DNA from 3 places in the Marinomonas sp. ABL3_031 genome. Region 2 is predicted to be linked to each of the others. Evidence: predicted binding sites of a transcription regulator. Region 2 holds the regulator's gene; each other region holds the start of a gene.
What was found. Region 2 encodes FliA, which starts transcription of late flagellar genes. Its sites were predicted from a motif close to CTAAAGTTNNNNNNNNNNCNGCCGATA; they were not measured.
Positions count from the first base shown of each region.

Region 1: a site for FliA is predicted at 1,624-1,650, ahead of flgM (flagellar biosynthesis anti-sigma factor FlgM). Genes of this name have one in related genera too.
Region 3: a site for FliA is predicted at 2,074-2,100, ahead of ACXAH2_RS16750 (flagellin N-terminal helical domain-containing protein). Genes of this name have one in related genera too.

Region 1 is NZ_JBSWYU010000001.1:475,776-479,013, forward strand. It holds gene trpC (indole-3-glycerol phosphate synthase TrpC) at 1-91, shown strand, start outside; gene ACXAH2_RS02310 (OsmC family protein) at 129-536, shown strand; tRNA gene ACXAH2_RS02315 (tRNA-Arg) at 613-688, opposite strand; gene ACXAH2_RS02320 (flagella synthesis protein FlgN) at 769-1,248, opposite strand; gene flgM (flagellar biosynthesis anti-sigma factor FlgM) at 1,275-1,586, opposite strand; gene flgA (flagellar basal body P-ring formation chaperone FlgA) at 1,700-2,392, opposite strand; gene ACXAH2_RS02335 (chemotaxis protein CheV) at 2,529-3,238, shown strand, end outside.
Region 2 is NZ_JBSWYU010000014.1:6,323-9,560, forward strand. It holds gene ACXAH2_RS14370 (protein phosphatase CheZ) at 1-768, opposite strand, end outside; gene ACXAH2_RS14375 (chemotaxis response regulator CheY) at 779-1,159, opposite strand; gene ACXAH2_RS14380 (RNA polymerase sigma factor FliA) at 1,215-1,952, opposite strand; gene flhF (flagellar biosynthesis protein FlhF) at 2,048-3,238, opposite strand, start outside.
Region 3 is NZ_JBSWYU010000022.1:4,575-7,812, reverse strand. It holds gene fliD (flagellar filament capping protein FliD) at 1-471, opposite strand, end outside; gene ACXAH2_RS16755 (flagellar protein FlaG) at 511-930, opposite strand; gene ACXAH2_RS16750 (flagellin N-terminal helical domain-containing protein) at 993-2,024, opposite strand.

The sequences.
Region 1 (3,238 bases), on a different contig from region 2:
TAATCATGAAATCCACGCGTTTCTTGTCGGTGAAGCTTTCATGCGTGCCGATGATCCTGGTGAGAAATTAGCCGAGTTGTTTCAGTATTAACTGACTGTAGTGGTATAGGAAAAAGATAAGGTTGTATATGAAAACAAATGTGAGTTGGCAAGAAGATGTCCATTTTACTGCTGAGACGGGATCTGGTTTTAAAGTCGAAATTGATGGTAATCAAGTGGCTGGACCTCGGCCAATGGAATTGATCTTGGCTGGATTGGGCGGTTGTACTTCTTATGATGTGGTTGGGATTTTGAAGAAGTCTCGACAAGATGTTGTATCTTGCGTAGCGAAAATTGATGCAGATCGAGCGGATGCAGTGCCTGCTGTATTCACTGAGATAAGAGTGCATTTTGTGGTGACTGGACGTAAGTTGAAAAATTCTGTGGTAGCCAGAGCAGTAAAACTCTCAGCTGAAGAATATTGCTCTGCATCTCTAATGTTAGAGCGTGGCGGTGTCAAGATCGAGCACAGCTATGAGATAATTGAGGTCGAGTAAGAAGAAGCGCTGTTGTTTGCAAAGTGTGATTGGTGGCGTTTGATTAAAAAGAGCTTATGGCTCTTTTTTTGTTTTATGGCGTCCTCACCAGGACTCGAACCTGGAATAGCTGCTTAGGAGGCGGCCGGTATATCCTGTTTACCTATGAGGACTTAATAGTGAGTATTGTATACTTTTGATGGCCAGAATATCAAATGGTAAAATATGATATCGTTTTGATTTATATGTAGTTTTAAGCTCTTCCTAATGTTTGCTTGCTGCTAATGGGGCGAGTAGATCCACGAGATGTGTAGACCTTGTTTTTATTGTTGTGACCTTGCATTAGCTCAAATAATTGTTTGTTACGTTTCTGCAAAGTGCTGAGAATTTGAGCATTGGTGTTATTCTTGGTTTTGCAAACTTTGAGTAGTTCTTCACACTCTTTCATTAAAAGTCTAACTTCGTCCATTGAGCTATCTTGATTTTTTAGCCAATCTTTAAAATCCTGCTCGGTAGGATTTTTGCGATCAAGAATATCAAATTTGATAAGAACATTAATGCGCTTATCATTTAATGCGTTCATTCCGTCAAGAAGAGTTTGCTTTTGTTCGGCGAGAGAAAGGATCAGATGGTTGTCTTGCTTGCCTAACGCTTGTCGTTCATCATCAAGAACGACGGACAGTTCAATCAGTATTTCTTTGCTTTTAGTGAAGATGGGAGAGATAGGGATCATAAGATCAAATCTTCAATGGTCGCTAATTAGAATAGCGAATCCATTGAAGCCATGTTATTTGCAAGACGTTGGGTGTCAATCTTATATTCACCGGCCGCTAGCGCATTTTTGATTTGCTCTACTTTCTCCATATCCACCTCAGGTAAATTGTTCAATTTAGCCTGTTGGTTTTGTAGTGTTTGTGCTGTGCCGCTAAGACGAACGGTATCTTCAGCCATTGTGCCACTTGGTGTACTGCCTTTGTTATCAGTTGCACTAGCCGCTGCGTCGTCTTTTTGCGCTCGCTCGCTTTTGTTTATCGTGCCCTGATTTGATAGACCTGTTAAATTGATTGCCATTGGGTTTTCCGCCCTTAAATGATTTGCATGTCCATAATGTCGGCCGAGCCTAAAAGAACTTTAGTCAAAAACCGCATAAAAAGGAAATTAATATTTGTTTAAGCTCAAGGTTCTCAATAGTTTACAAGAACCTCACTGTCAGTTACAACTTTAGCGTATATAATTCGACCTGAACTGGCGTTTTTGACACGAATTTGTTGTCCTTTTACGCCATTCTCTAAAGCCACGCCGTTCATTCGCACTATAATGCTGCCGCTATTGGCTGTGATCGTAATGGCGTCACCTTTTTTTATGAGTGTTGGTAAACGCGTTAAGTTATCTGTGATAAAGGTATTAATGCGTATGTTGCGCGAAGCGATCAAGCCAAATGGTGGATTGTCTTGAGTATAAATATGTCCTCGTAGGTCAGCTATGTCCACTTCGCCAATATCGGTATTTTCCTGTGTGATGCTCTGCCCTCGATTAATTGGGGTAATGGCGCGAATGGCAGGAATACGAATGGATTGTACGGCGGGTAAGTAGGACTTCCAGATTGGGTTATCACAGCTGATTTCGTAGTTGGTTCGCTGTCGGGCTTCTGGACGTTGGTTTTGAATGTTGATATTGCCGTCGCTGCAGTCGGGTAAGTAGTTAAGTGAAGCCAAATTATTGAGTTTGATTGTAATGGATGCTTGAGGATAGATAGCAGATAAGCGTGGCATTTCAACTTGGTTAATGAAGCGGTTAACGATTTCTTCAAGTGATTGTGCTTGAAGAAAACTGATTTGGAGGCAAAGTAAGGCCAAAAATAGCCTTTTGATTCGCATGATTGGCACTCTTTGTTTATGATTTCGTTATGAATAAGTTAGTAAATTGTTAATATTCACTCTATCATTGGTGAATGCATTTTAACAATTGTGAGGGATTCCCTCATTATGCAGTTTACACATTTTGGAGGCGTATATGGCTGGGGTTCTAGATACAGTTAATCAACGTACACAGCTGGTCGGGGAAAATAGACTTGAATTGTTATTGTTTCGCTTAAATGGTAAGCAGATCTACGGCATTAACGTTTTTAAAGTTAAGGAAGTATTGCAGTGCCCTAAGCTCACTACTATGCCTCATAGTTCTCCTGTGGTTCGCGGTGTGGCACACATTCGTGGTGGTACCATTCCTATTTTAGATCTAGGCTTGGCAACGGGAGCAAGTCCAATCGAGAACATCAGCCAATGTTTTGTCATCATTACCGAATATAACCGTCGTATTCAAGGTTTCTTGGTTCGAGGTGTGGAACGTATTGTAAACATGAATTGGAGTGATATTCAGCCACCACCAAAAGGTCTTTCAAATGATAATTATCTGACGGCAGTCTGTCAGGTAGAGAAAGAAATGGTGGAAATCATTGATGTTGAACAAATTCTCTCTGAGGTGGCGCCAATGCGTCAGGATATCTCAGATGGGATTGTCAACTCGGATGTTCAAGAGAATGCGAAACAACATCATATTTTGATCGTCGATGATTCATCAGTTGCTCGTAAACAAATTAAGCGCTGTATGGAACAAGTGGGTTTTGCTACCACGGTATTGTGTGATGGACTTGAGGCACTCGAGTATCTGCAAAATTTGGCAGCAGAAGGCACAGATGTGACAGAAGAGTTTTCTATGGTAATTTC
Region 2 (3,238 bases):
TAGCAAGTCGTCTACTTCGTCTTGACTATTCAGTACTTCAGGGTTGTTTTGTTTATTAATAGAAGGACCATGGCCTCGTGTATCATCAGCCTCTTGTGCCTCCTCTTGATGCTCAATGCCGGAAATGCTATCAACACGCCCCGCAACTGCGACAAGATGTACAAGTTTCTCCTCTACATCTCGAATCAGTTCATTTACTCTAGAAATTACTTGACCCGTTAAGTCCTGGTAGCCTTGTTCTAGAAGAATCGTATTTAGATTAGAATGTAATGTAGTAGCGCTTTCATCAGCGTACGACAAAAAAACGTCGATTCGCTTATACAAATCTCGAAATTCTTGCGGCGATAAATCACGTTGAATTAAACGTCCCCAATCTTTTCGAAGCTCACGTGCCTGCTTTTGCAGCTCACTGGCAACTGGTACACTACTGTCAACCATGTCCATGGTCTTATTGGCAGCTGCACTAGTTGTTTCGATAACATAAGTCAATCGATCAGATGCATCCGTTATTTTAGAAGAACCTTCTACCTCTTCATTAACAACCAAATCCATCGAATCAATTTGAAAATCACGAATAGCATCATGCAGACTTCGCGTTAGGTATCCCACTTCGTTATAAAAGCTATTATGTCTAGCTTCGCTTAACTCTTGGATAATCTTTATCGCACCACTGAAATCACCGACTTCGATATGGTTCAAAAGTTCTACAGCGCCATCTTTTACTTGTTTTTCAAAATCCACTAGTCCAGATCCCAATTTATTTGACATCTAAATATCCCTATTTGGCAGCATCGATTCGTTCGAATATCTTCTCAATTTTTTCTTTCAGTGCTACGGCTGTGAAAGGCTTAACAACATAACCATTAACACCAGCTTGTGCTGCCGCAATGATTTGGTCACGCTTTGCTTCTGCCGTTACCATTAATACTGGGATACTTTTCAACTTCTCATCAGCCCGGACTGCACGCAAAAGCTCAATACCCGTCATTCCAGGCATGTTCCAGTCGGTTACGAGGAAATCGATTGTACCAGCTTGAAGTATTGGTAACGCAGTCGTTCCATCATCCGCTTCAACTGTATTGGTAAACCCTAAATCCCGTAACAAGTTTTTAATGATTCGTCTCATTGTCGAGAAATCATCAACAATCAGGATCTTCATGTTTTTATCCAATGCAACCTCCACACCCCAAAGGTATATTTCCACAACACATAATTTAATCTCGCCAATCGCTCAACCTAGCACGTAATCTCATTGCCGCTTGGCTATGAATTTGGCTAACCCTTGATTCACTGACGCCTAAAACAGCACCAATTTCTTTTAAGTTTAGTTCATCATTGTAGTACAAGGATAAAACCAACTTTTCCCGTTCTGGTAGATTGTCAATTTCAGCGGCTAATTGCCCCTGAAAACCACTTTCTTCTACCAATGCATATGGAGCATTTTCACTTTCACTTTCCGCTCCATCAAAATTATTTGCATCAGAGTCTAGCATCTCTTCATAACTAAACAGCTGTGTCGACATGGATGAATGCAACATATCATGATATTCATCCATACCGATTCCCATATGGGCTGCAACCTCCATATCGGAAACATCTCTTCCTAACTTTGCCTCAAGCTCTTTGATGGCGTTGGTTACTGCACGCCCATTGCGACGTACAGAACGAGGAGCCCAATCAGATTTTCGCACTTCATCCATAATAGAACCACGGATACGAATACCCGCATAGGTTTCAAAGCTCGCACCCTTGGTTGACTCAAAGCGCTTATAGGCTTCAATCAAGCCCATCATACCTGCTTGAGTCAAATCATCTATATCCACACTGTCAGGTAATCGAGCTAATAGATGGTAGGCAATCTTCTTTACCAAGTACCCATACTGCTCGACAATCGCATCAATCGATAGCGTTGCCTTTTTGGTGTAGGTGTCATATCCACTTTTGGTTTGCATAAAATCGTCTGAGCAACCTTCGTCTTTAAGTAAGTTGCGCAATCAAACTGTACTACATAGTTTGGCGCAACGCTTTCTGAAATAACATAATTTTACTAACTACCATACTTTAGTGACCCAAAAAGATGGTTGTAGTGTTCTGCCGTATACACGGCACGACTAATTAAATTATGTGCTCGAGCTGGTTCAATATCATCTGGGATACGTTGACCATCCGCCAAATATACTACAGGTAAACCTTCTTCAATGACCACACTTATTGCCTCACCTAAGGAAGCAGACTCATCAAGTTTACTTAATACACAACCATCCAACTGCACTTGAGAGTAGACATCAACCACAGTTTTCAATACTTGGCGCTGACTTGTACAAGGTAACACCAGCAATTTTTGCAAACTCGCACGTGCTCGTTTCATCATCAGCAATTGACGCTCAAGATTCGAATCACGGGGGTTCATCCCTGCTGTATCCACCAAGACCAAGGAATAATGAGCGTATTTGGTCAAGACTTCGTTTAGGTCCGAATACTCATTTACCACCTCAACAGGAACGTTCAATATACGCCCAAAAGTACGCAACTGCTCATGAGCAGCTATTCGATAGGTATCTGTCGTAATTAACACCACCCCTTCAGGCCCATGCTTTAGAACATGTTGAGCGGCAATTTTACCAATTGAAGTTGTTTTACCTACACCGGTTGGGCCCATAAAAGCAATGCAACCACTCAGCTCTGCACCACCAGAACGTACGGGGATATAATCAGCTAAATGCGCTAATAATCGGTTCCAATCGTCTTCTCGACCTTTAAGGTCAATATCATCCATTAAACGTGATGCGACTAAATCAGATAAACCAAGCGCTTTTAATTGTTCACGCGCTTTGCTTTCCAATTGACCACGCTTAGATTGAGGGTCTGCCCCTTCATTCTGACGTTGTTCCAACATAGCACGAACTTGTTGTAACTCTCGCTCCATTTCACGAAGTTGCTGAGCACCTTCAGTATTTCGAATTGATAGGGCTTCTTCTACTTCAGTCTTTTCACCGTCCTCTGCTGCTGGCATTTCAATTGATGAAACAGCTTCATATCGATAAGACGGCTTAGGTGATGCCATGTCAGAAGAAGATTTGTTTGACTGGGCGTGTTGCGAGGAAGAGACCCTTTTTTGCTTGGCACGTTCAATTCGCTCTAAATAGTCCGCACTTGGGTCTTGCGTAAAATCTTGTCTTGCTGCTGGAATGGCTTCTTGACGACTAAATTGAGAACGAGGTGAAGCCGCCCCTTTTGA
Region 3 (3,238 bases), on a different contig from region 2:
TTCTCGAAGTCCAGATAAAGTCGTTTCAGGTTTTACCTCCATCTCAAACTCTTTATCGCCTATCGATAAAGTGAGCGTACCGCCGGAAGAAGTAACCACTTCGTCCCTAGATGAGAATGAAGAAATATCGGATATTAATCGACTGCCTTTCGCCAGCTGAGTGACTTGAATGGAATATTTATCGGTTGATGCAGTTTTGTCAGGGGCAACAGAGAAAGATGGGGTCTCCTCACCATTTGCCATAATGACATTTCGGCCAGAGAAAAGTTCTTCTTTATTCAGATCTTTGACATAATTTTTGAAATTATCAATCGCAGAGCTCACTGTTCCTAACGCGGAGAGCTCTGCTTCATAGCCTGCTAATTTGTCTTGGTATAATTTTACTTTCGTATCTCGTCTGGCACTCACCATGTCTGTGACAAGGCTTTCTAGATCCATTCCACTGCCTGCACCTAATGAGCCAATCGCCATACCTATCTCCCAGTAAAAACCGCTTACACCTTAAACAAATCAAACTTCGCTATTAACCAATGTTCCTTTGACATCACTTAATTGACTCATAATAGCATCAATTCTAGCCGACATCTTTAAAAACTCTTCTGTCGGCATTTGTCGAACAACATCACCGGTTGTTTGATCTAATACTTTAACAATATTTTTACTACGATCTTCGGTCATTTCAAAAGATAGATGGACATTCAATTGAGACATCTTACGATTAGCGCTCTCAATGACTTCTTTATCTACCTTTGCCGTACCGGTATATCCATGATTGTCTTGGCTATTTGCTTTATTACTATCGGACAAATTTCGAACGGTTTTCGCATTTACTTCTTGCTGCGCTCTAAATTGTTCCCCCATGCGTTGATCTTGTCTAGTTGCAACAACTCCTACAGACTGCTTAGAAAAATCACTAGAATTAATTGACATATAAGAAGCCCCCTAAAAGAAACAAAAGCTGGAACTATGCTCCAGCTTTTTGTATCGCTAAATTAACCCAATAGAGACAACGCAGTTTGTGGACGTTGATTTGCTTGAGCCAAAATAGATGAACTTGCTTGCTGAAGAATCTGTGAACTGGTAAGTTTCGCAGTTTCTTCGGCAAAGTCAGCATCTCGCACACGAGAACGTGCAGCGGATACGTTTTCAGAAATATTACTCAAGTTACTGATACTTGAACCCAATCGGTTTTGAACCGCACCCAATTCAGCACGTTTAGAACCTACCGCAGCAATCATATTATCCAAAATAGCAATCATACTTTGCGCATTTGCAGTTGAAGAAACAGATGGTGTTCCAAACCCTTCAGAGGTATCACCAAAACTTCTTGATCTACTTGCTGGTGGCTCAGGCATTTGAGGTGGTGCAGCATCAAACTCTTCACCATTTTCTTCCGCTGCCGCTCTTGCTGATTCATATTCTGCCACTCGTGCATCATAACTGTCTACTTCAGCTTGATATTGTGCTTCTTCAGCAGCATTTGATGATAGGCCAGCCATAGTAAAACCACCATTATTTGCATAATCTTGGTTCTCACCAGAACTTAAATCAAAACTGATCGTTTGATTGGCATCTGAACCTACTTGGAAAACACCATTATAAGTACCATCAAGCAAAGCTCGACCACCGAAAGTGGTATCCGAAGCGATACGATCAATCTCTGTAGACAACGCCTTAACTTCTTGTTGTAGCGCTTTACGGTCAGAATCCGAGTTCGATCCGTTTGCCGATTGAATAGACAGAGTACGCATACGCTGCAACATGTTAGTTGTCTCATCCAAAGCGCCTTCAGCAGTCTGAGCAACAGAAATACCGTCATTGGCGTTACGAACCGCCTGATTCAAACCATTAACCTGAGAGGTCAATCGGTTAGAAACCTGAAGGCCTGCCGCATCATCCGCCGCACTGTTAATACGCAAGCCAGAAGACAAACGCTGGAAAGCCGTATCCAAAGAATTACTTGAACTCATCAACTGACGCTGGGCATTGATTGATGAGGTATTTGTATTTACGTAAAGAGCCATCATAGCCTCCTAGGTTTTTTAAGTCCTGCCAAAGCAGATCGTATAAAGTTTTCGACAAGGTCTGGAAAACCTTTAGTCAATTTCGGAATTTTTTTTCCTTTATGTGGAAAAAAACCTCCCTAAAAGCGGCAAAAAAATGCCTTAACTAATTGTTTTAACTGGAGAAAGAAAAACAATTAAATTATTTAGATTTTTTACTAAAAATGCCTTTTTTTACCCCTTAAAGAGAAAAAAAGCCAAAAAAAGAGCACATTCGTGCACACACAAAAAGCACAGCCAAAAGAATTTCCTTTTTCACTCACTTCTTATTCTTTTAATCAAGACAAAACCGAACCACCAGAGGCAAAAAACCACCTGTTTAGGTGGCAATTCTCCACCCACCTAAAGGCAATATGCCTTGTCTATCCAACCTGTTCATTTCAACCAGCACCGACCCGATAAAAGAGTCTCAAATGACGATTAATCAATGATTCACCTGTTCATAAATCAATCAATATTTCATCACCTAACAGAACTTCACGACGCAGTTAAAAAATGCATTCAAAGCGATAAGGTACGAACTCAAAAGCCTAAAACCCTCACTAATCGAATTAACCCTGATAGTAAAAAAATTAAGCACAAGACCTTTCTCATCCAAACTCTACTGTGACGGAATTGGCGTAATACAACGAAAACCAAGCGAACAAAAAAACCAACCCATAAGAGAAATAGGAAAAATCACTTTCTCTAAAAGCCTCTGTTTTTGCGTCTTTCTATTTCCATGATCAATAACCACTCCCACCTGATACACGACGAGTTCGGCTGGCATTAAATAGCTTCTCGAGTAGCGATAAGGCCTAGACCATCCATCATTAGCCACCAGCAACACAGCCTTGTTTGCTGGCATCCATCGACTATAAACATCCACCGACTACTAGCTACGAAGCAAAAAGCACAACTTCTGTGGTTTCATGCCAATTCTGCTAACCACCAAAAAAATCACTAGGATTTTCGTTAGGGAAGGTACAAAGCAGTCTCCGGAAAGACCCGCAGCAGACTCACATGAATGTGAAGCATTAAAGCAACGCATTAACTTGCTGCCGAACACAGTCTCATTCGTACCTTACCTAGACAATCTCTCAATCCAAACAGAGCTTCACCAGGATAATCAGTGGTCTTTTGAGCCCATTAGGCATTAGCATTCACTACCGATTAGCCACCTTCTGTCACCCAAT